DNA from 3 places in the Paenibacillus sp. FW126-R14 genome. Region 1 is predicted to be linked to each of the others. Evidence: riboswitches for the same ligand, from Rfam matches in the RefSeq annotation. Region 1 holds a riboswitch; each other region holds the start of a gene.
The links. A riboswitch is a leader RNA that binds a small molecule or an ion and turns the genes downstream of it on or off. The one in region 1 is predicted to bind cyclic di-GMP.

Region 1 (10,389 bases):
CAAGACGGTGAAGTCGACCCATGTTGCCGCGGCTGCCCCCGCCAAAGCCCGGAGAATCAGAATCCACGTGAAATCGTGGGTGATATAGAGGCCGAGTCCGCCAATGGCTGTAAAAAACAACCCGAATGTAATAAAAAGCTTCCGTTTATGAAAGCGGTCCGACATGATGCCTACGGGAATGCGCAGCAGCATTTGGGAAATCCCATACATGCCAACGATCCATCCCGCCAGTTGGTGATTCCCGCCAAGGAACTCCACATAAGGCGCCATGATGGGAACGCTCGTATACATGGACATCCAGAACAGCAGCGTAACTGCGCAAAATAAAGGAATGCGATAAGAGCTTGGAATTTTGTTAATTGTCACGGGGTGCTCCTTTCCTACCTAATCTACCGTTTATTATAGAACATCGTCTGTAGCAAGGCTATGACAGGATGGTTGCAAAATAAGGCAGCGCGCGGCACCTCCTTCTTTTTTGCGCGGCGGATCATCCCTTTTTCACGCAAAAATACGGACTCTGTTGTACTTTGTACAATGCAGAAGCGGTTTTTTCCTCTCCATCGTCATCTTCATTGCACAAAGTACACTTATTTTGACCTCTGTACTTCGAAAACCACTCCTCCCCCTCCAAAACGTTGTACATAGTACAATGAAGATGAGCGTTATGGCTGGATTTCAGTCATTTTATTGCACAAAGTACAACATAGGATGTGCTATTGTCTAAGACCCTCCCCCTCCGAGAACCCCTGTCCACTTGTTGAGATCCTCCCTCTTTTTGGTTGTTAATATCGTCTGAAAAAGGCCTTACTTGTGCTCATGTTGATAGTGCTGATTTGTTTACCGGGATATGTGGATAGTCTATTCACATGTGGATAGACTATAAAAAGTTTGCAACTGGAGGAATTACCTATATGCGGCGGGAACTATTTTAGTCGAACGGATAAGCATCACGAAGACTTAGCGGAGATCAACGGAGTTTTACCGATAAATAAGAAGAAGACGGCTTCTGTTAGATCAGTTGCCGTCTTTTTTCGTCCAGAGCATTCTATTTGTGAACGATGGCACGATTTACTCTGTGCCATTTACGAGTATTAATAAGTCCGTAGGCGTAACGTCAAGGTATGCGCAAAGTTTCGCTAGAAGCTCACGCGGATAGCGTTCCATTTCATCATTAATATAGTTGACGAACGGATTCGGATCGGTAATCGATATCTTGTGCGACTTGACGTATGGACAGGTTACGAGCGTCTATAAGTGGTTTTAAATTAGAACGGATAGTCAATGAATTGGGGGCGCTGCATTCATAACGTATCAACCTCTGGGAATATTGTTCGAACGTATATTCGTAATTATACGCGTAGTGTGGGCGAAGGGCAAGCGATAAAAGCGACGACGTCGTCGTATGAAAGTGCCTAAAGTGACTGATGTCATTACCTATAATTACCGTCTCAACAGAGTAAAGGCAACACGTCTAATTACCATAGAGCGCGAAAAGTTAACTAATGAGGAGACTTAGTATGAGCAATCAGATGATTAACAAAATACGTTAGAATTTAGCGTCAAAGAAATGGAAGACATTCAAGATGTGTTTTTCGATTATGAGGAACGATTAGTTGCACTCGGTTATGACGGGGAATTATATTACATATTATTAGACAAAGAGTTCTTAAAGGACTAAATATAAAATAAACGCCAGTCGCAGCGGAATCACTCCGTTACACTGACGTTTATTTTTCGTTATATTAATTTGGATTATATTCGTTAACTTCGAACGTTTCAATTTTATCGAACGCGACATAATCTTTGCGGCTGATAAACTTCGCAAGGTTATACGTTTTATTAAACGTGTATATTTCCGATCCAGTACCTGTCGCACGTCCATTATACCACGCGATAAACGCGTTAACGTCCGTCATAGGGAGATCATACTCCTTTTCGAGTCCGCTAGTTAACGTGACAACGAGTAGGGCTCGTCCGGCTGTTACGGGTGCCGTTGGAGTCGCGGATGCAACATTACTTTTTACGGATTCATTACCGGCAGTATCTACCGCACTTATTTGAAACGTATATAGCGTACCATTCGTTAGATTTGTAACAAGAAAGTTATTTGTTGCTACTGTAGTAAGGAGAATTCCGTCTTTATATATCTTGTAACTCGAAATGTCGGGTTCCGCATTAGCTGTCCATGATAAACTTACTTGAGTATTGCCAGCAGTTGCATTAAGTCCGAGTGGTGCTATTGGCGGCGTAGTGTCGACTGGAATAGCTAATGTACCGTAGACGTTAAATTCAAAAACATCGTCTTCTTGCCCATAATTTCTACTCACAAGAGCTACATAGCGGACACCTTGTTTTTTTGTGGAAAGAGTAAGTAATCGGCCATCAGTTGTGTGACCACTGTCTATGTAGTTTCCTAAGTAGCTACCATCACTTTTAAAAAGCATCATCGAGACGTTTGTACCTAAAGATGACTTTAAACGGAATGACGTCAACTCAGCATCCGCGTCCAATTTGTAAAGAACCATGCTTTTATTAATTCCATAGCCCATAATTCTATTTAGTGTTGATTCGTTGTTATCCGTCAGCAATGTAGTTGATTCGGAAGCAGCGTTATACTTTGCTTCTTTCACAACGTATCCTACTACAGGCTCCTCAAGATCTGAGGTGTTCATAACCTTCCCTGGTTTCCCATCAAGTAGACCGCCCGTGTAGTTAGTTGCCGCTTTAGCACTTACTACAGGTAATAACAATGAAATTACTAAAAGAAAAATTGCAATTCTCAATCTGTTTTTCAAAGTAAATTCCACCTTTTTCTAAAAATAAGTTACTCGGTGAATTTTACGTTATTAAACATAATATGTCTAAACATTTACAGTAAAATAATATAATATATGTATTTTATTAGTTAATTTCACGTAGCTCGTACATACTACGCGCGAAGCAAAGTCGCCAATCCTCACGATTTCCCCGCATTATTCGCGTATAATGCCGCCATTTTCGAGGTTACCGCACGCACTCATTGTGACGGTCGCCTGCGATAATGCGGCCGCGAAGAGTTCAAAGCGTAGTGCCTCGAGTATACGAAAACCGCCGTCTGCAATCAGAAGTAGGCATGTCCTATCGCGAAACCCAGCAAACGTGCTTGTATCAATTGCCGCAAGTAACTGTTTAAGCTGATCCGGACTGAGCGTCGCTTACTCTTTGTGATCAAAGCACGGCTGTTTAACGTTCTTGACTGGATTGATATGAACTTCTTTTCACGTGCCAAAAACAAAAAGTTAAATATGGTCCTCAAATCTCGCAGCTGAAACGCAATAGTGTAAGGCGACAAGTTGGGAGCGTCCTCTATATCGCGTCTAAGCTTAGTGCTCATAAATCTAACGTAATCGCGGACAACTTCGGTTGTGATCGCGCCAATATCCACTAGTTGTGGACAAGTTTGACCGATCCATTCGCGAAAATAACCCCAGTATAATACATAACTCCCCAACGTTCTCTCGCGCATGCCCTCCGCCTTCTTAGCAACATCAAAACAAATGGAACGCACTTTCAAGACCATACGAAGGCACTACGTCCACATTTCGGCATCCACTAGCGATTGATTTACCTTTCCGCGGATCAACATTACTCATAACGAAAACCCCCTTACGTTATTCCGTAAAGGGTCACATGAAACGGGTATTTAAACGGTGAATTTCCGGCATATAGTTCCGCAAATTTTCGTGTACAGACTGTATGCCTTACGTTCTCCTTCCGCTGAGCTCAATGTTAGCTAAACGTTGACCTACCGCGGATTTCTAAGCAAACGCGCCCGAGATGATTCGAACATCCGGCCTACAGTTTAGGAAACTGTTGCTCTATCCTGCTGAGCTACGGGCGCATAGCAAGGATTATGATAGCACGAAGCCTTGTGCGGTGCAACCTTTTGGGCGGCAGCGTGTAAATCTAGTGCCGCTAAAAAATATTCTCGCGGGAGCGCCTACTCCTTCCCCCGCAGCTTGCGGAAAAACTGCGTCAGCATAGTAGCGCACTCCGCCTGCAGCACGCCGCTGACCACATCGACCCGGTGATTGAACCGGTCCTCCTGCAGCAGGTTCATCAGCGTTCCCGCGCAGCCGGCTTTGGGATCGGTCGTACCGTAGATCACCTGCGGAACCCGCGCTTGGACGATGGCTCCCGCACACATCGGACAAGGCTCCAGCGTGACGTAGAGCTTGCAATCGAGCAAACGCCAAGCTTGCAGGTGCTCGCTAGCCTGCTTAATGGCAATCATTTCAGCATGAGCCAGAGGATCCAGCGTGGTTTCGCGAAGATTGTAGCCGCGGCCGATAATTTGACCTTGATGGACAACAACGGCGCCGATGGGCACCTCGCGAATGGCTTCGGCTTTGCGTGCTTCTTCAATAGCTGCTTTCATCCAGAGAATATGTTCATTATGCTCATTATGTTCATCCACAGGGGGACACCTCGCTAAAAATAATCTTATCCACATGTGTACAAAGAATCGAACAAATATTCGTTGTTAACAACCTGTGGATAACAATGTGTATAACTTAAAAAGTTGTGGATATGTAATTCTTTTAACATTCATACAACAAATACAATCCGTATGCAAGGGATTTAGTTGATAATAAGATCAGCCATCCGTATAATGAGAGATAACGTAGGTCTTTTAGACCATAAAGAACGAGATATGTATAAATTTCATTTGCAGGGTTCGATAATGGCAAACTTGCCGAAAGGCAAGGACGCAAAGCTGAGGGTCTACCGTTCCATGGAACTATGACAGCCTGGTTACCGAAAATCGATGCTTTTTTGGGTTGAGGTAATAGGCTGTTCCCGCGGTAAAGGGGCAGTCTATTTTTTATATACGGAGCACGGAGGAAGGTGTTGATGAACAAAATGGCGAGCAGGCAGAAAGCTATGAAGTTTTACGGCAGCAAAGAAGGGTACGATGCTGAAGTCATGATTGAAAGCAAGGCGATGCTGAGCAAGGACGATTTCGTAGCCACAGGCGTGCTTACTTATGCGCTCGGCGATATTATCGAGGTGGAGCTGCCGGAATATGATAATTTTGCGCTGGGCGATAAATGTAAAATGACCGTGTATACGAGGTCCGGGCTGTTTGTCATGGAGACAACGGTCGTGGCCAAGGAGCAGGGCTCTCTCATTGTCCTGAATCCGCCTGAAAACCGCAGGAAGTTTACGGAGAAAAGGGAGTTCCCTCGCGTGGATGTGAAGAATGAGGGGCTGCTTTTCGGACTTCAAGACAAAAATAAGCGAAATAAGCATCAATTCGATGATCCAATCCGGTTCTCTATCAAAAATATATCCGTCAACGGCCTAGGTTTCACAATCAATGAGAATGCTATGCTTGAAAAGGTCATACAAAAGCATTCCCAGCTTGAAGTGGAGTTGATTTTGGGCTTTTTGGTGCCATGTACAATGGAAATTGTCCGGCAGGAAAAAACGAATGAAGGCTATTACTACGGGGCAAGCTTTACCGCCATACCGGAACAGAAAACGAACGCGCTGCGCGGCTTTATTTTAAAAAATCAGATCGAAACCTACTTCGTCCAGAAGCGGGAAAATGAAACGAAAAAAGCGCTGGAAAAAAAGTCTGCGGCTAATCAGTAGCCTTCAGGCTTTTTTTTGCGTTCCAAGTACTATATAATAAGAAGGATGATTTTCGAAAATTAAGGAGTTGTAACTACAATGGCTTTGAAAGCAGGTATCGTCGGTCTACCGAACGTAGGAAAATCGACATTGTTTAATGCAATTACACAGGCGGGGGCAGAATCTGCGAACTATCCGTTCTGTACGATAGATCCGAATGTCGGGGTAGTTGAAGTACCGGACGAGAGATTGCACAAGCTGGTAGAGATGATTGTCCCTAAAAGCATTGTCCCGACAGCCTTTGAATTCGTTGATATTGCGGGTTTGGTAAAGGGTGCGAGCAAAGGCGAAGGGCTTGGAAATAAATTTTTGGCTCACATTCGTGAAGTGGATGCGATCGTGCATGTTGTCCGTTGTTTTGAGGATGATAATATTACCCACGTATCCGGTAAAGTGGATCCGATTGGCGATATCGAGACGATTAATCTCGAATTGATTTTGGCTGACATTGAATCCGTAGAGAAGAAGATCGAGCGCTCCCGCAAAAACCTGAAAGGCGGCGACAAGAAGGTTGTAGCCGAGGTTGAGTGTCTGGAACGCATCAAGGAAGCTCTCTATAACGATCTGCCGGCGCGCAGCATTGATTTAAGCGACGATGAGAAGCTGCTTGTACGCGATCTTCATTTGCTGACCATGAAGCCTGTGCTTTATGCGGCAAACGTGAGTGAAGATGAAGTGGCAACAGCGGATGAGAATCCGTTCGTCAAAATCGTTCAGGAGTACGCGGCGAAAGAAAACAACGAAGTTGTTTCGATCAGCGCGAAGGTAGAGTCCGAGATTGCTGAACTCGAGGACGAAGAAAAAGCGATGTTCCTGGAAGAGTTGGGACTTCAAGAGTCCGGCTTGAATAGATTGATTAAAGCAGCTTATCGCAAGCTTGGCTTATATACGTATTTTACGGCCGGGGTGCAGGAAGTAAGAGCTTGGACGATCCGCAAAGGAACGAAAGCTCCTCAAGCGGCTGGCGTGATTCACACGGATTTCGAGCGCGGATTTATTCGTGCCGAAGTTGTGTCTTATACGGATTTGGTAACGGCCGGCTCCATGAATGGCGCGAAGGAAAAAGGCCAAGTGCGCCTGGAAGGCAAAGAGTACGTGGTGAATGACGGCGACGTTATGCATTTCAGATTTAATGTGTAAACCATAAAAAATAAAGAAAGGAGTGATCCGTTATGTTGGATCGACTTCAGTCCATTGTGGACCGCTATGAGAAATTAAGCGAACTGCTGTGTGACCCGGATGTAACGAGTGACACGAAGAAGCTTAGAGAGTATTCGAAGGAACAATCTGATCTTCAGGAAGCCTACGATGCTTATAATGAATATAAGAGCGTGACCGAGCAGCTGGCAGACGCGAAAGCGATGCAGAACGAGAAGCTGGACGATGAAATGCGTGAAATGGTGAAAATGGAGATCGAAGAGCTAAGCGAACAGTCTGCTAATCTAGAAGAACAGCTTAGAGTGCTCATGATGCCAAAAGACCCGAATGACGATAAGAACGTCATCGTTGAAATTCGCGGAGCGGCAGGCGGCGATGAAGCTGCGCTGTTCGCAGGCGACTTGTACCGGATGTATACGCGTTATGCGGACGGGCAAGGGTGGAAAACGGAAATTCTCGATGCTTCCGTCAATGATTTGGGCGGGTTCAAAGAGATTATTTTCATGATTACGGGCAAAGGCGCTTATAGCAAGCTGAAGTTTGAGAGCGGAGCGCACCGTGTACAGCGTATTCCAGTAACAGAATCAGGCGGACGTATTCATACATCAACGTCCACGGTTGTTGTGATGCCGGAAGCGGAAGATGTTGAGATTGTCATTCATGATGCGGATATTCGCGTAGATACGTTCTGCTCCAGCGGAGCAGGCGGTCAGTCCGTTAACACGACGAAATCAGCGGTTCGCGTAACGCATGTGCCTACGGGCATCGTTGCGACGTGTCAGGACGGCAAATCGCAAAACTCCAATAAGGAGCAAGCGCTTCGCGTACTGCGCGCGCGGATTTCGGATAAGATGCGCGAGGAAGAGGAAGCGAAATACGCGGGCGAGCGCAAGAGCAAGGTTGGAACGGGAGACCGTTCGGAGCGAATTCGCACGTACAACTTCCCGCAAAGCCGGATTACGGATCACCGGATCGGCTTGACTTTGCATCGTTTGGAAACTGTTCTAAACGGGGATATGGCGGAGATTGTGTCCGCACTAACCATTGCTGCACAGTCCGATGCTTTAGATAAAGGGGAGCAGGCAATGTGATGCCGACTGCCTCGATGACGATTAGAGAAGCCTATGTAGAGGCTTCTTCTTTTTTAGGGAAGCTGGGCGTAGCGGAAGCAGCTTCCTGTGTGGAGCTTTTGCTGCAGCACCTGCTTGGCTGCAGCAGGACAGAACTGCTGTTCCGTTTCCAGGAACAGTTTCCGGTGGAGCTGGCGGATGCCTGGCGCCAGCTTGTAGAGAGGAAGGCCGCGGGCGAGCCGGTGCAGTACATTACCGGCGAGCAGGATTTTTACGGCCTTCCGTTTGCGGTGAGCCCGGCCGTGCTGATTCCGCGGCCGGAGACGGAGCTGCTCGTGGAAGCTTTGCTCCACGAGGGCTCGCGTCTGTTCCCGCAAGGTGCTCCGCTGCTTGCGGATGTGGGCACCGGGAGTGGCATCATCCCGGTGACCGTGGCTCACGCGCGCCCGGACTGGCGCGTGGCCGGCAGCGACATCTCCGCGGCAGCGCTGGAGATGGCCCGCTCGAACGCGCAGCGGCACGGCGTGGCTGCGCGGGTGGAGTGGCTCGAGGGCGACCTCCTCGAGCCCTATATCAAGCGCCGGATCGCTCCGGATATACTGGTGTCCAACCCACCGTATATTCCTGATGGCGAGCTCCCGGCGCTGATGCCGGAGGTGCGGCTGTTCGAGCCGCACACAGCTTTATTCGGCGGTGTCGAGGGACTCGACTTATACCGCCGGATGATTGGGCAGCTGCCGCTGCTGCCGCGAATCCCGACCGTGGTCGGGTTCGAGGTCGGCATCGGGCAGGCGGAGGCTGTCGCGGCGATGCTGCGGGCCGCCGCGGATTGGGAGCAGATCCGGTTCGTGCCGGATCTGCAGGGGATCGATCGCCATGTGATCGCGATCCGGGCGCTCCTATGATTCAGCTCAGGGAATCCCCGCTGCAACCGAGCCCGGCAAGCGACTCTATCAATCCTATCAAATTTAAATAGATTACTAGGTTTAGCCTCTCCTCTTTTTGCCTATACTGGCTAGTAGAAGCGAAAGGAAAGGGGCTTTTCCTTATGGTAAAAAGAACGGATCGTCATTCATTTAAACATTTATTATTCGTGGCTTTTGCACTTATTGTTATGATTACTAGTTGGGAATCCAATCGTACGAATGCGGCGGTGATTTCGCCTACGATACCGGAAGAATCTATTCGCCTGCGGATTCTAGCAAATTCGGACTCTGCGCAAGATCAGGCGCTAAAGCGTGAAATTCGAGATGCGATTATTGCGCGTATGCAGGATTGGGTTATTGGACCTCACTCACTGGATGAAGCGAGAGCGGTGGTAACGGCTCATTTACCGGAGTTCGATGCGCTTGTCGGGCAAATGATCGAAGCTCGGGGTTATACTTATACGCATACGGTTGAGCTTGGCAAAGTCCCTTTCCCTACCAAAATGTACGGTAACGAAGTGTATCCGGCAGGTGATTACGAAGCGCTTCGCGTCACGATTGGCAGCGGGGAAGGTCAGAACTGGTGGTGTGTGTTGTTTCCGCCGCTTTGCTTTGTGGACTCTGTTTCCGGAGAAGCTGTGGCGGCAGCGGCTGTCGTAGCCAAAACGGAGGGCCAAGAGAAGATCACAACTTCACCTTCGGCAACAGCCAAAGACAGTAAAGCAGCTCAGACAACGGTTAAGCAGGGTAAAGAAGCTAAGGCAAGCACAGCAGGCACATCAAGCACAAAAGAACAAGTGCAGCCCGCCGGCTCGCAGCCTGAAGTGAAGTTTTTTGTCTGGGAAATGATCAAGAAAGTGGTTGCCTGGTTTAGTTAATAAATTGAATTTAATTCGGAAGTAAGGATGATAGCTGGTGACAAAGTATTGGAAAGTGGATCCTGAGCAGGGAAGCGGTAGGGGTGGAGAATTGATGGAAGCGGCAGCGCTTCTGAGGAGCGGAGACACCGTCGCTTTCCCGACAGAAACGGTATACGGCCTTGGTGCTGACGCTACGAATACCTCAGCGGTTGAACGTATTTTCTCAGCCAAAGGACGGCCCTCCGATAATCCACTGATCGTTCATATCGCGGATACCCGGCAGCTCACAGGTTTGATCGAGCCTGCTTGCGTCACGCCCGATCATCGCAGTCTTATGGAAGCTTTCTGGCCGGGTCCTCTTACTATTGTGCTGCCTGTGAAACCAGGCGGCATTTCGCCGTTGGTGACGGCCGGTCTTACGACGGTAGGGATAAGAATACCTGATCATCCGGTAGCTCTGCAGCTGCTTCGTGAAGCGGAGCTTCCTATTGCGGCGCCAAGCGCCAATCGTTCAGGCAGACCGAGTCCGACACTGGCATCGCATGTCAGAGAAGACCTTGACGGTCGAATCGGAGGCATTGTGGACGGCGGAGGAACGGGTGTCGGAGTCGAATCGACGGTGATTCAGCTTGTTGAGGGCCAGCTGTATATACTGCGTCCTGGCGGTGTGACGGCGGAACAGCTGCAGTCCGCGCTGCC
Region 2 (10,389 bases), on a different contig from region 1:
TCCATGACCTTTCTGGGCAAAAAGAAGTTAAGAGAACTTATTCACAAAGAGCGTCCTAATGTCGTTGTAAACACGTTTCCGTTCGGAGCGTCGCCGGATGTGTGCAGTTCAATGGGCATAAGGAATGTCACGGTACTGACGGATTATGCTTTACATGCCAGTTGGCTGCATCCGAATGTGGATAAATATTATGTGGCTACGGACGAGTTGAAACAACAAATCATTTTCAAAGGGATCAGTAAAGAGCGCATTGAGGTAAGCGGCATTCCCGTACGGCAAGAGTTCGCAAAGGCGATGAGCACCGCGGATACGCATCCAAAGAAAATCATCCTGATTATGGCGTCAGACAGCGGGGTCAACAGCTATATTGAGGATATGATTACGAGCTTGTCCTATCTGGAACATTGTCAGTTGGTCGTAGTTTGTGGCCGCAATGAGAAGCTGATGTTTAGGCTTAAAGATCATTTTGCCCTTTCTGCGGGGGTTACTATTCTTGGGTATGTAGACAATATTCATGAATGGATGTCCCGGGCAGCTTGCATTGTAACGAAGGCAGGAGGGTTAACGTTGACGGAAGCGATCGTCCAGCATCTGCCGATCTTCATCTACAAGCCCTATGCCGGACAGGAGAAAGAAAATGCCTTATATCTTACTAGTCGTGGAATTGCTTCGATTTCCGTTTATTTGGAAGAATTAACTTATAAAATTAACGCGTTAATAAGGAATCCAAGCTTGCAGGAAGAAATCAGGGAACGTATGCGAGCAATGCAGCGGAGCCAAGCTGCTGAACATATCGTAACGGATATGATGCTTAGCATGAATGAACGCGCTCTTTCACTCTCGATTTAGGCCAAACTCATAAAAAACCTCCTTCAAAATCATAGAAGGAGGTTTTTTTGAGGGATGAAAAGATGACGAATGAGTTAAACTATAAGGTAATGAGCTTTCGTTAATAATCCGTTTAGTTAATGACGCGGCGGGCTGTTTTGTAATTTCTGCTCCACCAACCGGAGTTCATATCAGAAATCGTAACGCCAGGACTGCCGTACGTGTGCAAAATTTTCCCATTCCCTATATAGATACCGACATGGTGAATAGGGGAATAGAAGAAGACAAGATCTCCGGGTTGAAGCTGGCTTCTTGGAACATAAGTGCCTACTTGTGATTGCTGCTTAGATGAACGAGGGAGATTGATCCCATTCTTGCCATATACATATTGTGTAAAAGACGAACAATCAAAGGTATTTGTTCGGCCTTTCTGAGATCCGAATGAATATTTTACCCCAAGATACTGTTCACCTGTAGAGATAATGCTGTTAGCTTTCCCCGATACGGCTGTAGAAGCTGCTGTTATTGAAGCCGTGCTGCCCGCTGCATGTGCGGATTGCGTTCCCACGAAAAGATTCGCTGAGGCAAGTAAGGATACACTAAGTGTAATTCCTAATAGCGATTTACTAAGGCGGTTCTTTTTCATGTTGTTCATGATTGGACATCCTCCTTCAGGATCGTGTTTTAGGCTTCCACCTGGGATAACCTTATCACATCCGGAAGGACCTAGAGATTACCAATCGTGGAGAAAGACGAGGACAGATCACGCTCGGAGGCCGATAATTAGAAAACCGTGAGAATCTGATGAGCAAAAAGACCTTGACAACAAACATGGAATGAAATCATTTTTTCTCATCTTCCTCTCATGCTCTTTTTTCTTAATTGTGATACGATCTATATGAGGCAGGTGAAGAAAGATGAATCATCATTCCATGATCACATTAATCAGCCATTACGGATATGCAGGCATATTTGTTTTACTTTTCATCGGAATCGTCGGCATACCGCTGCCGATCGAGATAATTCTTTTAGGTGCAGGCTATATAGCGGTTAAAGCCAATCTTCATATCGGCGGTATTATCGGCTTTGCTTGGCTTGGGGCTAGTGCTGGAATGACGCTTAATTACCTGCTTGGACAAAGCATTGGGCTCAAACGAATCAGCAAGGTAACCAAATGGATTCGTATTTCCGAGAGCCGTTTGGAGAAGTGGGCGGAGCAGTTTACAAAGTATGGTGCAATTGTGCTTCTGATCGGCTACTATGTAGCCGGGTTAAGGCATGCGGCTCCCTTCATTGCCGGGGCAACGAAAATGCGGTACATCAAATTTATGTGTATTTCTTACGCTGGAGCCTTGGCTTGGATCTTAGTCATTGTTCTCCTCGGTCAAAAACTGGATAAAGCTTGGCGCCACTACCATCTGCACTTCCATCATCCCTTGTGGATCATTGTCGCGGCGGGGATAGCCGCCATTGGCGTAATGGGAGTAAAGCGAATGGCTGCGCAGCGGCGGCTCTCCCGATAAAACACAAATAAACACCTCCAATTTCACCGGGTAACCGGGATTGAAGGTGTTTTTATTTTGATGCGAAACCAACCTACTTGCGCCGCCGTCTGGCAGGCAAAAATCGGCCGTTTGCCCGTGCATAACGCAGCACTTTGAAGAACATTTTTTTCTCTTTCAGTTGGTTGAATATAAAGGGATCCGGTGCAGTGTTCACTTCCAATACCCAGGGCTTCAATTTTTTATCGACGCCGAAATCAATACCGATTTCCTTGAATCCAGGATAAACCTTCTGGTAATGCACGGCGATTTTATAGCTCAGCTGGCGCAAGAATGTGATATAATCATCTTTTTTCTTGTTTTGTAAGTAGGAGCCCAGCAGCAATTCTAACGGCAGCGGTTTGCCGCTATTATGAAAGTTCGTTACGATTTTGCGCGGATGAGCAACCCGGCCGATATACCCGGTAGCTTCCCACGTTTTTTTTGGCGTTTTCTGGACCATGATGCGTATATCGAATATTCGATTGTGATGTTTCAACAGGTGAATGCCTTGTTGGATCATATAGTTTCTGTTTAGCTTGGATTTGTTTAGAGCCGTAAATAAACCTTGGAACGTAGGAAAAGTTCTTATGGTTTGTCTGTTTTGAAAGCTGTAATGCTTTGTTTTTTCTACGCGGATAACGCCATTGCCGGCAGAGCCTGTCGTTGGTTTGACATAAACCATCTTATGTTTATTTAGCATCGCAAGCAGGTTTGCTTGATTGTAGATTTTTGTATCAGGGACAAAATTCCGAAGTTCTTTGTTCAATAAGAGAACCTTTGTTTTGACCCATTTACTGCTTATTGATCTCCCGCGGTACGCTGACATGACAGCACCTCATTTTGGAAATTTACTAAACATACGTCTTACTGATCTGTTTATTATCATATTCCAATGGAGCGGAATGACTTGGAGAAATGTCTAGCCGGCAAAATTAAAATAAATTCACAGGTTTGGATCAAAGGCTGTTTGCAACTGAAAGTTGCGCCAATTAAGATGAATAATAATCGTATACGAAGGAGTCGTTACCCTATGGGAGATCAACGCTTTAAGAGCTCGGTAGAAATGACCTTGAAAGTGATTGGCGGCAAATGGAAGCTGGTCATTCTATGCCATCTGATGGACGGTGTCAAACGCTTTGGCGAATTAAAACGGGGGATGCCGGATATCACGCAAAAAATGCTGACCCAACAGCTTCGCGAATTAGAGGATGACGGTATTATCCACCGGAAAGTCTTCGTTCAAGTGCCCCCGAAAGTCGAGTATTCCTTAACGGAATATGGCCAAACGATGGAGGTCGTGCTGCATGTGATGGCCAATTGGGGAGAGAAGCACCAGGAACGGATTGAGGTTTAAAAATGTCGTCCATAGTATCCAAATGGGTACTACGTCACCAAATAGTGCGTACTTCCTTTTTGAAAAGTATCGGCGTACAATAGGCTCCGTGAACAACATAATAGAAGGAGTGACTCATCCATGGAGCTTCAATTAGCGTTAGATCTTGTCAACATCCCACAAGCCAAACAGTTGGTGAAAGAAGTGGAGCCTTATGTAGATATCGTCGAAATCGGCACCCCGGTTGTCATTAATGAAGGGCTTCGCGCCGTTAAGGAAATCAAAGAAGCTTTTCCAAACTTGAGAGTGCTGGCTGACTTGAAAATTATGGACGCTGCCGGTTATGAAGTCATGAAAGCATCCGAGGCAGGAGCGGACATTATTACCGTATTGGGAGCTTCGGAAGACATGACGATCAAAGGCGCTGTTGAAGAAGCGCGGAAACAAGGCAAACAAATTTTGGTGGACATGATCTCCGTGAAAAATCTTGAGCAGCGTGCGCAAGAAATCGACGCGTTTGGCGTGGATTACATCTGTGTGCATACAGGTTATGATCTGCAGGCTGTCGGTAAAAATTCCTTTGAAGATCTATTGACGATCAAGCGTGTTGTCAAGCAGGCCAAAACAGCGATTGCCGGAGGCATTAAATTAAGCACGCTGCCGGAAGTCATCCAAGCGAGCCCGGATCTTGTTATTGTCGGCGGAGGAATTACCGGACAAGAAGACAAGCAGGCCGCTGCCGCTGAGATGCAGAAGTTGATCAAACAAGGATCTTAACGCCGATGAGAACGAATGAGTATGCAGCCCTCATCCTTGAGGAGCTGCAGCAGGCAGCCCACCGGTTGGATGCCGTGCAAGCTGATCTGCTTGTTGAGCGAATGCTGGCGTCCAGCAAGGTTTTTCTAGCCGGGGCCGGCAGATCCGGCTTGATGGCCAAAGCTTTTGCCATGAGGCTGATGCATATGGGAATGGACGCTTACGTTGTGGGAGAGACGATCACGCCTAACGTAACAGCGAGCGACTTGCTCCTCATGGGATCGGGTTCCGGAGAAACCAGAAGTCTTATCGCCATGGGAGAGAAAGCCAAAAGCTTGCAGGCGACTGTCGCGGCAGTGACGATATTCCCGGAATCAACGATTGGGCAGCTGGCGGACCTAACGGTCAAGCTTCCCGGCTCTCCCAAAGATAAGTCGAATAGCCAATACTCCACGATACAGCCTATGGGCTCGTTATTTGAACAGACGCTTTTGTTATTTTTTGACGCGGTCATCCTGCGGTTAATGGAGAAAAAAGGGTACGATTCCACAACCCTGTTCGGCCGTCATGCCAATTTGGAATAATCAGCAAAAAATCGCAGTCAAGCCCACTCTTGCAACCGCACAGAGTGGGCTTTTTTTATTAGGAAATGCCAAGAATATGGGAAATGATCTATGAGAATAGTCATGCTATATTGTAATAATGGGAAAAAAGACCTAATATAGTAATGACATATTCATGCAGTTTTTTAATTGATAAAGGCAAACCCATTAAAAAATGGGGACGCAAAGCTATAGGGACTAAAGGAGTCAATCCCATGTCAGCCAGCTACCGATATACCACTTCAACGCTGTTTCGTCCAACAAAAGTGGCTTGCTCGGTAAGTATACGAGTAAGCTGCTTTTTTTTTGCAAGTTATTCATACTAGAAGATATAAGGTGATGGTACATTCAATGAAATTTTTTAAAAAGAGAGCATCCAAAAAAGATCCTGAAGATCACATTCATTATCAAATTGACCTGCCGTCAAGCGAATCGATTCTCGACAATATTACGAATGGTTTTCTAATCTTAGACCGGAATTGGCACTTAAAATATACCAATAAGTCGATGGAGTATTTTGTAAGAAAAACACGCGACGAACTTATTGGAAATAATATTTGGGATGTGCTCCCCGAAGCTGTGGGCACCAAATTTTATCATAATTATCATAAGGCGATGGCAGAGCAAATTCCCGTTATTTTCGAGGATTACTATGAACCGACAAAAGAATGGCTCGAGATTAGCGTTTTCCCGTCGGAAGAAGGTTTAATTGGGTACGCATTCAATATTACGGAGCGAAAAAATCATGAACAGATTATTGAACATATGGCTTATCATGATTATTTAACCGATCTGCCTAATCGCAGATTTTTTGAAAAAAAACTGGAACAATTCATCGAGCAAGCGAATGAAAATCAATACGTCATAGCTCTCATTTATATCGACATGGATAGATTTAAAAATATTAACGATACGCTTGGACACGGATTGGGAGATCAATTGATCAAAGAATTTTCGGTTAGATTGGTTCAATATATAGATGATAAAGGTTTTGTTGCCCGTCTAGGGGGGGATGAATTTGCCGTTGTGCTGGAAAAGCAGTTCGAAAACAACGAAGCCGTGGAGAAGCTTGCGGACAACCTCATTAAACATATTGAAGCAAGCCCTTTTCTGAATGATGATTATGAGCATTATATTACGGCGAGTTTAGGTATCAGTTTTTACCCACAGCATGGAATGGATGCGCAAACATTGGTGAAAAATGCAGATATAGCCCTTTACCGGTCAAAAGAAAAAGGGGGAAACCGGTATACGTTGTATAACCCCATCATGGATATTGACAGTTTCAAAAGATTCACATTGGAAAAAGATCTCCGGTTAGCCATCCATGACAATAAGCTGGAATTGTATTTTCAACCGCGAATCGATTTGAAATCAGGGAAAATTGTGAGTGCGGAATCCTTGGTCCGTTGGAACCATCCGGAATGGGGAATGTTATCGCCGGCGGAATTTATCCCCCTGGCCGAAGACACGGGCTTAATCCTTCCCCTTACGCATTGGGTGGAGCTGACCGTTTGCAGGCTGATCACATCCTGGCAATCGGAAGGAATTTCTTTTGTGCCCATTTCGATCAATGTGTCCGCCCGTCAGTTTTTATCCAAAAATTTTATCCAAAGTTTAAAGCAAATACTGGAGGAAACACAGGTTGATGGCCATTGGCTTGAAGTCGAAATCACCGAAACCTCCATTCTGGAAAATCAAAAATTAGTTGAGTCAACCATTTCGGAGCTAAAGGCACTCGGCATTAAAGTATCTTTAGATGACTTTGGTACAGGCTATTCTTCGCTTGCTTATTTAACGCAGTACAACGCTGACGTATTAAAAATTGACAAGTATTTTATTCGCGATGTAACAACCAACCCTTCTAATGCTGCCGTTGTAAAATCAATTATCCATTTGGCTCAAGGTTTAGGGCTGAAAGTTGTTGCTGAAGGTGTCGAAACCATGGAGCAGCTGATGTTTTTAAAACAACATGAATGTGATGAAATTCAAGGATACTTATTTAGCAGACCAGTCCCGATTGACGAATTTAAAAATCTGTTAGCAAAAGAGGTGCTGATTCCTAGCCAAATCAATCAACGGATGGGGACCGATACCAGGCAGAACTATTTTCAGGATCAGCTTATTTTCCCAATAGGCGCACAAATGACGATCATTAAAATCAAAGACAAGGAGCTGAGTTTAGGGAAGACAGAGGTGGTGCTTGAAGATATCGGGGCTCAGGGACTTCAATTCTTAACACATTTAGCTTTAGCGGTAAGTAAAGACATTATTTTTGAATTTGAGATTGAGGTTTTCACTGAAATCATCCGTGTATTTGGCTATATCGTTTGGAAGGAAGAAGTAGAGAATAACAGGAACCGGTATGGTTTGGAATTTACGAAAGAGGATAACGACCACCTTCACCGCCTGGTGCAATTATTGAATCAATAAAAAAAAGCAAAGTCGCCGGGGGCTCCCAGGCGACTTCGCTTTTTACAATGATTAGCGGCTGTAGCCTTGTAATTGCTGCTCCGCAATTTGGACAAGGCGTCTCGTAATGTGGCCACCTATGGAACCTGCATCACGCGTAGCGAGGTGTCCATTGTAGCCGTTCGGTTGAAGTTGAATGCCCAACTCTTGAGCAACTTCATATTTCATTTGGTTCAAAGCTCCCTTTGCTTGAGGTACTACTAAAGTATTACTGTTGTTAGCCATGATCTAATCACTCCTTCTTGTGGTGTAATCGTAGTTTGTGGAGTGTAAGGAAGTCTTATACATGGAACAACATTTATCTGAAAACTGCCAATACGGTAGGGAGAAAAAGGGTCATGCCAGCAAGCAGACCGATGCCAACCGCGCCCCGGTAGTTTCTCTGTTTCCAGAGCGAAGGGACAAGACTTCCGATGTAGACGCTGCCCCAAAGAGAAAAAAATGCGGTTGGGCCAAAATGCATAAGAATCTCAATCACGCGCAGCATCTCCCTCAATAGCGGGACCTACTTGATCACCGTACCTGCGCATTTTAAAGCTGACGTTCGCCTCATATTGGGCGTCCTTAATATGTTCTCTCCAGTTGAAGTCATCCCATTCTTGGAGGGTGGAGAAAGACGATTTGAGATAGTTGTTGATTCGGAAACAATCGCTTTCCCATTTATGCAGCAGCTTGCTGATCAATTGGTTGGATTGTTCCAGCAGCTGCTTTTGAACTAAGCGTTCCAGTTTCTTAGTGTTCTCGGGCTTTGTGTAGTCTACTTTGGATTGAACGCTAACCAAGTCTCCTTCCATGTCGATATCAAAGGCGATATGAACTTTGTCATTATTCCGCTTTACATGCATGCGGGTTTGTTTCTCAGGGCTTACGATCATGCTGATATTCAGGCTGCTGTCCGAAGGGTCAGGGAAATCCCAAATGGATTTCTTAAAACTGCCGGTTAGCATATTCAGGATAAGTGTCTCTGAACCGTCAAGGAAGCCTGCGAGCTTACTGCCCTTGTATATGGCGGAGCCATAAAATTCTAGAGGAATTTCACCGTACCTTCGGATTTTGCCGGCATTTTGTTTTCCAATGATGGGCTGCGACGTACCGGAGCTGGAAGAATCGCTTCCCTCAGCAGGCATCTGGGAAAGACCTTTGCGGATATCGAGCCGGGGAGAGGCTTGAATCGTAATGGCTCCGGTCCCAGCGGATTCAATATCCAAGATAAAGTCGTTGAAGCGGGATTTGATCGGGATGAGGGAGCCCATATCATTGGGATCCAATTCGAGTTCAATCCAGAGACTAATATCGGTTTCAGTGGTCGGTAAAATGTTTTGGATAAAGGTTTCGGCATCGCCCCGTGTCGTCATCACGTACATCGAACGGCGAAACTCGCGATTGCGTACAACTTCGCTCAGAATCGGCATGAGACCTTTGCGGGCGATGCTTTCGCCAAAAATAAACGCTTTTGCATGAATAAGCGTCAGCCTGCGGGCGATAAAGCTTTGACTTGCAACTAAAGCAGATGCGATGTTTGAGCTTTCTACCGTGTACACGGTAATTAATTTTTTATTGGTGGGACTTTGACTGCCTCCGCCGGCCGCATTCACGGGTTTGGGCACCGCAAGAGCAAAAGTGAACATGTAATCGTTCTTAGGACCCGGATCGACGCCAATTGCGACAATGAAAGCCATATTCTCCGGATCAACCCGATCCCAGCAGCCGGACAGCAGCGGTACCGACAGAGCCAGGATGAGCATCATTTTCAACGTTCGCACCATGCTCTTCACATCTTTCTCCGCCTATTTCGCACTTCGCCTACGAACCATGTAAGGATAGGCAGGCATATGGAAATAATAGCCCCATATTTGCGCAGCAGCTCTACATCCCAAGTTATTGCGGCCATTTCGCTTTTCGGCGTCAGCGAGAGACTGAAGGCAAGAATGGAAAGCGGAAAGATCAGCGGTTGATGCGTGGGAAGCCGCAGAATTTGTGCAAGTGTAGAGGAGCTGCAATAAAGGCCTATGGCCAGTTTGATGACGGTACACAGCAGCCAAACGATTAGAAACAAAACTTCAACCCGCTGAATCCACCGTCCGAAATTAATAATACGGCTGATTTCGAAAAGCGGCGTGTTAATCCTTGAAACGGTAGGGTATGGAAATACATAAAGGCTGACGATCATTACACATAACAAAACAACGGAAGAAATGGTTAGACACCACCAGGCCGTGCGTGCCCATTCCGTTTCTTTCCGCATTTTTGGCAGCAGATAACCGAGAACAAGAAGTTCGGAATATAATGAGGTCTTAACAAGTCCCATTTGAAATACCCGGGATTTGCCCGTTCCCCAGAAAGGGGCTAAGGCATTTGGCTCTGTATGCGTGTACAGTCCACCCAGAAGCAGCACAACGATGCTGGCCAGGACCAGACCAATAAAAAACCATGATATTCGTCCGATCGTTTCGATCCCATAAAAAGCCACGAAGGAGATGGGAATGAGCAAAGACAACATGGTCACATTCAAAGGGGTTCTTGGCAGAATATCCGTTGCCAGTATTTCTGAAAATTCCCGAAGCACGATAAACGTGATCAAAAAAAAGAAGATAAAGTAGGCTAAATTAATCAAATTACCCAGATAAGGACCTAAAATCTCTTCGGTCGCTGTAACGAGCGAGGATCCCTTACGCCCGTTGCTGATCACACCGCGGATTCCCCACCAGGACAAAGGACTGAGCAGCGCGCTGATGAGAACGATGATCCAGGCCGCTGTTCCTCCCAGTTCAGCCATGGAGCGGGGAAAGGGCAGGAATATTTTGGTGATGACAAATAGTATTCCTATGGAAGATGCCTCACGAACCCCAATGTG
Region 3 (10,389 bases), on a different contig from region 1:
TCGGGCAAAAATCTGTGCGTCTCCGCTCCATCCCATTCGTTCATCACGCTGCGGGCAATCTGTCGGAACGCTTAAGAAATTGCCTTTTTGCCCCCAAACAATGTTGCTGTATAACTGATTCACCATACTGTTCGAAGTTTCGAATGATGCCGTCGGTTCCGTATTCGAATGGACGACCACACCCGTAATGCTGTCTAACGCCGGGGTACCCGGATATCCGGTTACTTCCACATAGCGGAAACCATGGAATGTAAAATGCGGTTCGTATACTTCTGTCCCTTCGCCTCTCAGCGTGTATTCATCCGTCTGTTTCGCCGTCCGCAAGTTAGCCGTGTAAAGTGATCCGTCGTCATTCAACATTTCGCCAAAACGCAATTGCACGTTGGTTCCGGAAGGTCCGTTCACTTTTAACCTCGCCCATCCGACCATGTTTTGCCCCAAATCAAAAATATAAGTACCTTGCGCGGGCTGCGTAATGACTTTGGGCTTTAGCTCCTGAATGGCCTGAACGGTCGGGCCCGTTTGCGCGATCAGCTTACCTTTGAAATCACTTGCTTGCACCGCGTTGATCCAATTTGTATCATTGTATCCAGGTTTGTCCCAATCATGGATTTCATTGCGGGCATCGTACGTTTCTCCCATCAATAAATCGTTAGACAGGATAGGCCCTGTTGTGGCAATCTTCCAAGATGAATCGGATACGATCTTTTCTTTCGTTCCGTCCTCATATTCTAAGTTCATTTGAAGCAGCAGCTCCGGCTGCACGCCATACACATATGCCCCCGCCATCGCTACGTGTCCGGAATACCATCCCTCACCCAGCAATGCTCCTAAAGCGTTGCTTCCATTTGTAAGCATCGGGGTAACGTCGTAGGTCTGGTATTGAACAAACTGGTTGTAGTCCGTCCAACCCGGAGTTAAATAATCTTCCCCGACCCTCTTGCCGTTCAAGCTCAATTCATACAGACCGAGTGCGGTCGCGTATACGGTCGCCTTCTTCACCGGCTTCGTAACTTGGAAAGCTTTGCGAAGCTGTGGAGCACTTTTTACTTTTTGATTAAACACAAGATCATTGGTCAAATCCTCAAGCACCAATTGACCGTTCTCAATTTTGCCGCCGTCAAATGCTTTATTGTCCGGATTTGAGAAATCTTCCGCGAACAGTACTTTCCCTTCCTGATCCTTGATGACAATATTATCGAAGCTTGCGCGTTCATTCGTTGTTCCATCTTTATGCTCCCTAAACCCGATTTTGCCGAATCCAAAGTGGTTATCGACCAGCGTATCGACCAGCTGTCCGTTCACGTAAGTGGAGATTTGACTGCCTTTCACGTCGATTTTCAAATGATGCTGCGTATTGAGCTCTTTCCCCTTCGGGATGATGTTTGAGACGTTGACATTTTTCAAAACGGCCGGGCTGCTATTCCAAATGTGCGGTCGGAACTGCATGTAACCCTTTTGTCTCACATCCATCTGCCACATATAGAAATGCGATGGATCCTGCGATCCGAATATAAATCCGGCAGCGTCCTGCAAGAGCGTGAAGTCCAAATCGATCGTATAATTAGGGATATTCGGAATTTGTTCTTTCGGAATGGTAATCCAGTTTGCCTGCCAGTCCGTTGGCTGCAGCAGTCCCATTTCCCAATACGCCGACTCACTCCAATCCGAACTATGATCATCCTGATCCCAAACCCGTGTTTTCCAGTAATAACGCTGGCCAGATTGAAGTGATTGACCGCCATATTCCAAATTGACGGAGAGCTCCGAATTTACCTTTCCGCTATCCCACAGATCCCCTTGATTTTGTGCCAACATATTCGGACTGGAAGCGACCAGCACTTGGTAAGCTGTCTGTTTCTGCGAGCGAGCGCTTGATTCCAACTGCCAGCTTAATCGTGGCTTTAACGTATCCAGCCCCAGCGGATTTACAGCTTGCTCCGTCTTTAAATTTTTGATTTGGATGGGCATGGAGCTGATTTCGGCGGCGCTGGCCTTACTCACTCCGTCTGCATCGGCAAAAGCCATCCCCGGCATCAATATCGTGGAAAGTAGAGTACCGCTCAACAAAAATGATAACGCTTTCTTTTTTTGTTTGCCAAACTGATTGGACATAGAATTTACCTCCGCTATACCTTTTTTAATACCTTTTTTACAACTGTTTGTCCATCATCTGTAGATATGATGCGCTTACAAAGAAGATCCTGTATATGCGTTCTCGCCCCCCTTCTCAAACCTTACTTACTCAATTTATTATAAAGAAGGATTTCTTCCATTTATAGGCATCCAATTTTTAGAATAGGTGTATATTCTTTACCTTTGACCGGGGGAAGGCATCAAACAATCCCCTACATGCCGTTGTACTAGAATAGCAAAAAAACCGAGAACCCTTTTCTAAAGGGAGTTTCTCGGTTTTTCAGAACAGGTTTTTACAACTTATTAAATGCCTGGATAGCCAGGGGGATATGGATAGTAAGAATATGGATATGGATATGGATACGGATACGGGTAAGGATACGAATAATAAGGTTGAGTTGTGCTCCATATCAGAGGGGCTACAGCCCAAGGGAGAAAATCTACGCCGCCGACTCCAGGACCCACAAATTCCGGACCAAATCCCGGTCCATGCCCGATTCCGGGACCATGACCAAAGTGCCCTGGCCCTGGGCCTCCCAGTCCGCCATGTCCGATGCCTCCGCCATGTGAACCGCCTACAGGCGGACGAAATTCTTCATTTTCAAGTTTCGTCATTTCAGGAATCACTCACATTCTTGTGGTAGTAGTTTATAGCCTAATACACAGTATGTGTGTGAATGCCTAGTTGGTGAATGATTCGCAGAAAATAGGCGAAAATAAACCGGAAGCTATCCGTTTATGGAGGCTTCCGGTTATGAATTAGTTGGGTTTGATTTCCGCTTTTACTTTCGCTTCTTCATCCGCTTTCTTTTTTTCATACAGTCCCCTGTAGGTATCGACAATGCTTGTATCATACTCATTATTCTTTAGCTTTGTCTCGAAATCGTTCATAAGCTGATTGAATGCCTCATTTGTTTGTGCGATTTTTAGATTGGCCTCATCACGTAAACTTTCATCTTTGGTAGCTTTATATTGATCCAATAGCCGCGTAAGTTCATCATGACTTTTCGTTTGGAGCTTCAGCAGTTGAGCTACTGTTTCGTTATTAATCGAGTCAAAAGAAGGCTTCGTGGAAGCTCCGCCACCCGCTCCTCCACCACCAACGGCACCGCCGCCTCCTACTGCTGGAGCTGTCGGCTCAGGTTTAGGAGTCTCCGGCACTTTCACCTCAGGAGCCTTCTTATCCGAAGAACTAACGGCTGAAACCGTGTAAGTTTCAGGGTCCCAATGAATCGTTTTGCCAACAGACTCAGAGAAAAAGCGAATAGGCACATAAAGGCTGCCATCGACAATGTAACCTGGCAAATCCTCAGGCGGATTTTTCGCAACCCCATCAAATACATATGAAATCTTCTCTTTATAAACATTCAACTTGCTGGCTGCCAAATTCGCTTTGTCTGGCTTCTTCTCATTACTTTTCGAATAAACCTGCGTGTTGAGCTTGTACTCTTTGATATTAATTTTGTCTGTTTCCTTAGGTTCGGAAATCGTAACTGTGTAAGTATCCGCATCCCATTTCACCGCTTTATCCAGGGAGTAAGAAATGAACCTGATCGGGACATACGTACTGCCTTCATAAATAAACCCCGTCTGACCTTCCGGCGGCGCATACTCTTTGCCGTCAAAAGTGAAATGCATAGGTACTTGATACACATCCACATCAACAGGAGCTTGCGCGGCGGATGCCCCGGTACTCATTCCCATGAATAATGCTAAAGATAATCCTGCTGCGGCCTTGAACCGATTTTTCACTTTCATTTGATCCACACCTCGTATATTAATTTGGTTGTAACAATTTTTTGGCACTGTTTTTATCCAAATACTAAGCAATAACTAACTATCCAACATGCCGCGGTACATCAAAGGTTATAAGTTCACATTTTTTCTCAAAACATAGCGCTAACTTTGCAGGGATATAAGAGCATCGATGAGAATCAAGGATAAACGACTTCGTCGTCCTTTCAGGACGGGCGCGTTTGTCAAGGTAGATGCGAAGCAAAAGTATAAAACTTATACTTTCTTATCTACTAAAAAATAGCTGCTTATAGCGCGCAAATGAGGTGCGGCATTTTGATCAATGGAATGAACGAAAACAAAAACAATCGCTTTTTGATGTTTAAAGGTTGTTTATGGGGACTGCTTATTATGATCCCGTTCTGGGTGGTATGTATTTATCTCATAATAAAGTACTTGTAGTCGCTAATGCCTGCATGCCTTTTAAACATAAAAAAAGCACCCTATAGGTGCTTTAATCAATCGAATTATGATAAACAAACCTGTCCAATACTTTCATGACCTTTTTCAAAACGCTGAACATCGTCTGTCATACAATAAGTACTGGAAACTGTGTTTTGAGGAAACTCATTTGCAAACATAGCCTCAGCCATCTGATCTGCTTGTTTAGCAACTGCAAATATACTAACATAAAAAATACACCCCACAATCCAAAGAATAGTCAACATGGTTAACCAAAACATATTCTTCTCTACCTCCCAAAGGTTTGTCCCACATAAGAATCAGACGGAGGCCGTAATCGGCAGCTGGCTGACATACCGGTTCTTTTCCCAGTTTAGTCCCTGTAGCTTTGCGTCACTGACTTTCATCAATTTTGCCATTGTCTTACGATTTATGTGATTGTCGTTTATAGGATTATTTTAGCAAACAATACAGATGTAGCATGAGCCGTCCGAACCATTATTTGGATTTATAAACGGGTCGGTGGAACTACTTGTTTGAAAGAGCTTTTTCGATCTGACCAATTGCACTGTTTTGCGCCGCTTGCTTCATAGATGCATAGGATTGCTTCCAGCCATCAATCTCGCCAGAGCCTACCCCAGCTTTCCCCGCATCCGAAAGGATTGCATTAAAGCCAGAGTCACACTTAGACTCCGCATCCACAAATTTTTGCATAAACGTGCTTTGCAGTTCTTTAAGGCCTATATCTTTATTGCCTTTCTTCGCATTTACTACGCTGGAGACAAGAGAGCTGATGTTGCTTTGGCATGTATTTTTTAGCGCATCTAGTTTGGAGTTGTAGGTTTCTATAAGTGTAGGATCTGGTGTAGGATCTGGCGTTGCTTCCGGAGAGGAGTCTTTTGGAGTCGATTCCCCTTTCGGTTGCTGAACTACTTGCTGACTTTGATTCGACTTTTTCTTATCCTGAAGCTCTTTTGCTATTTTTTTTCGCTCTTCCGGGTCCTCAATTCCTATGAGTTCAATTGGGTAATCAGGATCAAGGATGTGCAGAGCCTTGCCATATTGTTTGGTTATGGATCGAAGGGCTTCTATCTCATCATTAGTAAGTTTAGAGAGGAGCAAGTCGCGAATTTTCTGTTTTTCATCATTAGATAAATCGCTTTTCGCCTCGCCAGTGAGGTAGTAAACCTCTTTCAAACTCAAACCGGATTTCAATAAAATTGCTGCTGCATCTAAAGCATCCTGCGTCTTTATTGGTTTGTTTGCAAACTGATTGGCTTTGTCTAAAGGGGCATTCAGCAAAGAAGGAAGAGCTGGCTCACTTGAGGATGAAGGAGATACTTGGCTCCCATCCTTTGCTGATTCATGCTGCTCATTGCCAAGTGTTTGATGTCTCTGCAGAATATCCTCAACACGTATGGACTTAATTTGATAATAAACTACGATGGAAGCAGTCAGAAAAATTCCAACAATTAAACTGCTGATCCCTACTAACCACTTTTTCCAAGGTTTTAAAGATTTCCAGCGCTTCATGAGTTGAATCACCTCCTTGCTCTTCCTATTTATCAAGCCCGTAAAGCGATTATAATCTACTTAAACAATGATCTTGAATCTCACCCCAAGTCATTAACAGACGGGTAATATCCTCTTCAACTAATTCACTTCCAGTTTGTACCTCAATAAATTCCAGATCTGAAATCCCTCTAACGGCATGCTTGGTACCAACTGGGATATGCCAGACATCTCCCGCTTTGACAGGAATCAAGCGATCATTGATAACAATTTCGCCTTCACCTTTCGTAAAGTTCCAAACTTCGCTTCGTTTAAAATGGATTTGATAACTGGAATTTCTACCGGATAATATACAGATTCTTTTTGTTAATACTTCATGTCCTGGGGAGTACCGCGCATAGTCTAAAACCTTATACCAACCCCAACGCCTCTCCTCGAACATAGGCCTCTCATCATAATTACCTAGCAGCTCCTTAATCCGAGGGCTAGCGCCTTTCTCTGTGACGAGAATACCATCTGCACTTGCTGCGACTACTACATTTGAAAGTCCTAGGACAGTAACCGGAATATCCAGCTCGTTAACAATATGGGTATTTGATGAATCTTTACTCATAATTCCTTTACCCATTACATTCGTTGCCATTTCTTCAGTTAAAGTGTTCCAAGTACCAAGATCTTTCCAATACCCTTCATAGGGAAGAGTAACGATATGATTCGCTTTCTCAACTACTTCGTAATCAAAACTTATTTTTTCCAATTTCCCATATTGCTTTAGAAGCTCTTCATATTGAATAGGCATTCCTTTTTCTATTAATAAGGAAATCAAATAATCCAACTTAAAAGCAAAAACCCCGCAATTCCAAAGTGCATTTTGTGCAATCAAATGTTGGGCATACTCTTCCGTAGGTTTTTCTTTAAAATGACTTACTTTAATAAATGAATGATTATCAATGTTATTTTCAGGAATTATATAACCATACTTTGAAGAAGGATACGTTGGTTTGACACCAATTAAAGCAAGATCTGCACCAGATTGCGAAAGTACTCCTTCGAGTTCTTTCACTTTCTCAAAAAAGCCGTTTTCCACGTATGGATCTACAGGTAAAATGGCAACAACTTCATTTAAACTAGTTTCCTCAATTGAATAAAGATAGGTTGCAGCCAGAGCAATTGCAGGGAAAGTATCTCTTCTTTCCGGTTCTACAATTAATGAAACACTATTCCCCAATTGACTTTGGATCATATCCACTTGAGCTTTTCCAGTAGCCATAACAGAGTCGCTATCCAATCCAACAGCTTCTAATTGGCCCCAGACACGCTGGACCATTGATTCATAGTCACTGTTTTGGTTCTCTAACACTTTAAGAAACTGTTTAGAACGAGAATCATTAGAAAGGGGCCATAGCCGTTTGCCTGAACCGCCTGATAGTAGTACAAGTTTCAAAGAATCTCCTCCAATGAGAATAGTCACAGCGGACATAACTATGCATAATTTGAGCAAAAAATAAATCGGGGTAGCCTAGTAGCTACTCCCGATTTATTTTTTAGTCAATCTCATTTTATAATATTCACAATACCAATCCGTAAATCTCTGTAAACCAATTTCTATTGAAGTCTTAGGCTTAAACTCAACCACCTTCTCTAATAATTCCGTTGAAGCATACGTAACAGGTACATCACCTGGTTTAATCGGTTCAAATAATTTATCAAATAAAACCTCTCTGCCTAATGAAATGCTCAGGCATTTCTCTAAAGTTTCAATAAAAGTCATCAACTTCTCCGGTCTGTTATTTCCAATATTAAATACTTTATGAGGGGCATTTTCCACGGCCACAGGCGGGTTACTGAGCAGTCGTTCAATTCCCTCCACAATATCATCAATATAAGTAAAATCACGATATAGATCATTGTCAAAATCACCGTTGTTGAAGATCTTGATTGGCTCACCTGAAAAATATTTCTGGGTAAATCCAAAATAGGCCATATCTGGACGTCCTAATGGCCCGTATACAGTAAAGAAACGTAGCCCGGTTGCAGGAATCTTATAAAGATGGCTATAGGTGTGAGCCATTAGTTCATTAGATTTTTTTGTTGCGGCATATAGTGAAACAGGATTGTCAACCATATCTGTTTCCTCGAAGGGCACTTTTTTATTAGCACCATAAACAGAACTAGAAGATGCATATAAAAGATGCTCGACCGGATTATGCCTACATGCCTCAAGAATGTTGTAAAAGCCAATGACATTGCTTTGAATATATACATCTGGATTCTCAATTGAATACCTTACACCAGCTTGAGCAGCTAGATTTACGACAACATTAGGCCTATATTCGTTGAATGCATTGTTTAGCATAACCTTATCTGAAATATCACCTTCAATAAACGTAAACCGCTCATAGGGCTTTAGTAACTCTAAACGAGTATATTTAAGATTAACATCATAGTAATTATTGATATTGTCGATACCAATTACCCTACAACCTCGTTCTAATAGTTTCCTTGATAAATAGTATCCAATGAAGCCTGCTGCTCCCGTGATAAGGTATGTTTTACTATAATCGAAGTTCTTGCAATTCATTGCTTTTCAACTCCTTTAAACCTTCTCTACTAGCAGGTTTTCTTCCTATAGAGTGATACTCTACCCCTGCTTCTTGCATCTGTTTAACATCATAAATATTCCTTCCATCATACACTAAAGGAGTTCTCATCAAATTCTTATAAGTTTCCGGATGTACTTCTTTTACTTCTCCCCATTCAGTAAAAATAAAACAGACATTTGCTCCATCTAAAGCATGCTCTATATGACCAACATAGGTGATACTACCTTTTCCACTCTTACCCTCAGGATGGACCTTAGCAAAATTCTCTGCTCCTACTGGGTCATACGCATAAATATATGCACCTTGCTCTAATAATAATGGCACATTTTCAAGCGAAGCTGCTTCTCTTAAATCATCTGTTCCAGGCTTAAATGTCAATCCTAGAACAGCTACTTTAAGACCATTAAACGTAATAAGTCTTTTACTAGCTTTTTTATATAAAACTGTCTTTTGTTCTTTGTTCACTTCAATGGCAGCCTTAACTGTTTTTAACTCATATCCGTGTTGTTTTGCAATATAATCTAATGCTTTTGTATCCTTAGGAAAGCATGATCCACCGTAACCAATACCAGCATTTAAAAACTTACTTCCAATCCGCTCATCAAAACTCATTCCTCTTGCAACATCCTGGATGTCTGCCCCCACTAATTCACAAAGATTTGCAATATCATTCATATATGATATTTTAAGAGCAAGGAAGTCATTGGATGCATACTTAATCATCTCTGCAGATCTTCTGTTTACTGAAACAATAGGCAATTGAAAGGGCTCATAGATCTGCATAAGCATCTCTTGAGCCCATCCGCTTTCAGTTCCTATAATAATTCTTTCTGCATGCAACGTATCGTGTACCGCAGAGCCTTGTGCCAAAAACTCTGGATTCGATGCTACTTCCACCTTCACATCATTGACTAGAAAATCTTGAATAAATTGCTCAACTTTATCATTAGTACCAACCGGAACGGTGGATTTTACTACAACTAAGCAATCCTTTTCTAAAGATTCAGCAATTTGCCTTGCCACAGTCGCAATATAAGAAAGATTTGCAGAACCATCTGGTTGTTCCGGCGTACCAACACCAATAAAAATTGCATCTGCATCCCTGTAGGCGGATTTATAATCTGTAGTGTAATTTATTCTCCCAGCATCATAATTCTTCCGCATTAACTCTTCTAAACCCGCTTCATAGATTGGAGAAATACCTGATTTCATTATGGTTACTTTATTTTCATCAATATCAACACAGGTTACTTGATGCCCAACTTCTGCAAAACACACGCCTGCAACTAAGCCGACATATCCAGTTCCTGCAACTGTTATCTTAAACATAAGGTTCGCCTCCCTTATCATTAAATACCCACAGTGCCCAAAAAATTAAAATGGAAGTCATCATTTCTATTTCTAGAAACTACCGAGTAACAGAATCCCCAGGCAGCATTTTCCCTTTTCTTAATTTTTTCACTTCTACAATCATTTCTTTATTTAAATATAAGACAAAAAACATCGCCAAAAAACTAATAACGGTGCTGAAAATATTAATTCCTTTGCTACAGACCATAACTACTAATAAATACATAAACGCTAGAAGAATAATCCTATTCCATTTAACTACAAGCTTTATTAATCTCTTTGCAAAGATCCATCGAGCAACTAACATTGCAAGTGCACCCGATATCTGCGCTATCGCTACGCCTAGAACTCCTAATATATTTACCATTAAAGACGCAAGAATAATTGTTATGACTGCACCACAAGCAGTTGTATAAAACAATACATTGGTCTTGCTTCTTGCCTGAAAAATGGCTCCTACGTTTGTAGCCATAGTCATAAAGATTGCATACACTAGAAATAGTGGAACCAAATTGTATGATTGTGAATATTCAGTTTCAGATATAACATAATAAAAAATTGAAATGAATGGAACTGCTAAAACGCTTATAGA

Region 2: linked by a shared signal. The riboswitch ahead of AC3WRW_RS31005 (EAL domain-containing protein) and the one ahead of AC3WRW_RS10020 (PilZ domain-containing protein) in region 1 are both predicted to bind cyclic di-GMP.
Region 3: linked by a shared signal. The riboswitch ahead of AC3WRW_RS20225 (hypothetical protein) and the one ahead of AC3WRW_RS10020 (PilZ domain-containing protein) in region 1 are both predicted to bind cyclic di-GMP.

Annotation. Positions count from the first base shown of each region.
Region 1 covers NZ_JBYTBS010000010.1:145,505-155,893, reverse strand. Annotated here, with positions in the region: gene AC3WRW_RS10045 (MFS transporter) at 1-366, opposite strand, end outside; partial or broken gene AC3WRW_RS10040 (helix-turn-helix domain-containing protein) at 1,069-1,282, opposite strand; gene AC3WRW_RS10035 (fibronectin type III domain-containing protein) at 1,743-2,795, opposite strand; tRNA gene AC3WRW_RS10030 (tRNA-Arg) at 3,807-3,880, opposite strand; gene tadA (tRNA adenosine(34) deaminase TadA) at 3,980-4,456, opposite strand; cyclic di-GMP riboswitch class I at 4,716-4,802, shown strand; gene AC3WRW_RS10020 (PilZ domain-containing protein) at 4,894-5,637, shown strand; gene ychF (redox-regulated ATPase YchF) at 5,716-6,816, shown strand; gene prfA (peptide chain release factor 1) at 6,849-7,925, shown strand; gene prmC (peptide chain release factor N(5)-glutamine methyltransferase) at 7,940-8,809, shown strand; gene spoIIR (stage II sporulation protein R) at 8,953-9,708, shown strand; gene AC3WRW_RS09995 (L-threonylcarbamoyladenylate synthase) at 9,803-10,389, shown strand, end outside.
Region 2 covers NZ_JBYTBS010000087.1:3,108-13,496, reverse strand. Annotated here, with positions in the region: gene AC3WRW_RS31040 (MGDG synthase family glycosyltransferase) at 1-849, shown strand, start outside; gene AC3WRW_RS31035 (C40 family peptidase) at 962-1,483, opposite strand; gene AC3WRW_RS31030 (DedA family protein) at 1,746-2,351, shown strand; gene AC3WRW_RS31025 (YheC/YheD family protein) at 2,425-3,198, opposite strand; gene AC3WRW_RS31020 (winged helix-turn-helix transcriptional regulator) at 3,403-3,726, shown strand; gene hxlA (3-hexulose-6-phosphate synthase) at 3,847-4,482, shown strand; gene hxlB (6-phospho-3-hexuloisomerase) at 4,488-5,045, shown strand; cyclic di-GMP riboswitch class I at 5,212-5,297, shown strand; gene AC3WRW_RS31005 (EAL domain-containing protein) at 5,415-7,496, shown strand; gene AC3WRW_RS31000 (alpha/beta-type small acid-soluble spore protein) at 7,548-7,760, opposite strand; gene AC3WRW_RS30995 (hypothetical protein) at 7,822-8,034, shown strand; gene AC3WRW_RS30990 (Ger(x)C family spore germination protein) at 8,006-9,301, opposite strand; gene AC3WRW_RS30985 (GerAB/ArcD/ProY family transporter) at 9,307-10,389, opposite strand, start outside.
Region 3 covers NZ_JBYTBS010000034.1:1,480-11,868, reverse strand. Annotated here, with positions in the region: gene AC3WRW_RS20240 (family 78 glycoside hydrolase catalytic domain) at 1-2,115, opposite strand, end outside; gene AC3WRW_RS20235 (hypothetical protein) at 2,440-2,751, opposite strand; gene AC3WRW_RS20230 (copper amine oxidase N-terminal domain-containing protein) at 2,896-3,894, opposite strand; gene AC3WRW_RS20225 (hypothetical protein) at 4,398-4,613, opposite strand; cyclic di-GMP riboswitch class I at 4,669-4,759, opposite strand; gene AC3WRW_RS20220 (hypothetical protein) at 4,861-5,865, opposite strand; gene AC3WRW_RS20215 (sugar phosphate nucleotidyltransferase) at 5,915-7,288, opposite strand; gene AC3WRW_RS20210 (NAD-dependent epimerase/dehydratase family protein) at 7,382-8,425, opposite strand; gene AC3WRW_RS20205 (UDP-glucose dehydrogenase family protein) at 8,400-9,776, opposite strand; gene AC3WRW_RS20200 (lipopolysaccharide biosynthesis protein) at 9,856-10,389, opposite strand, start outside.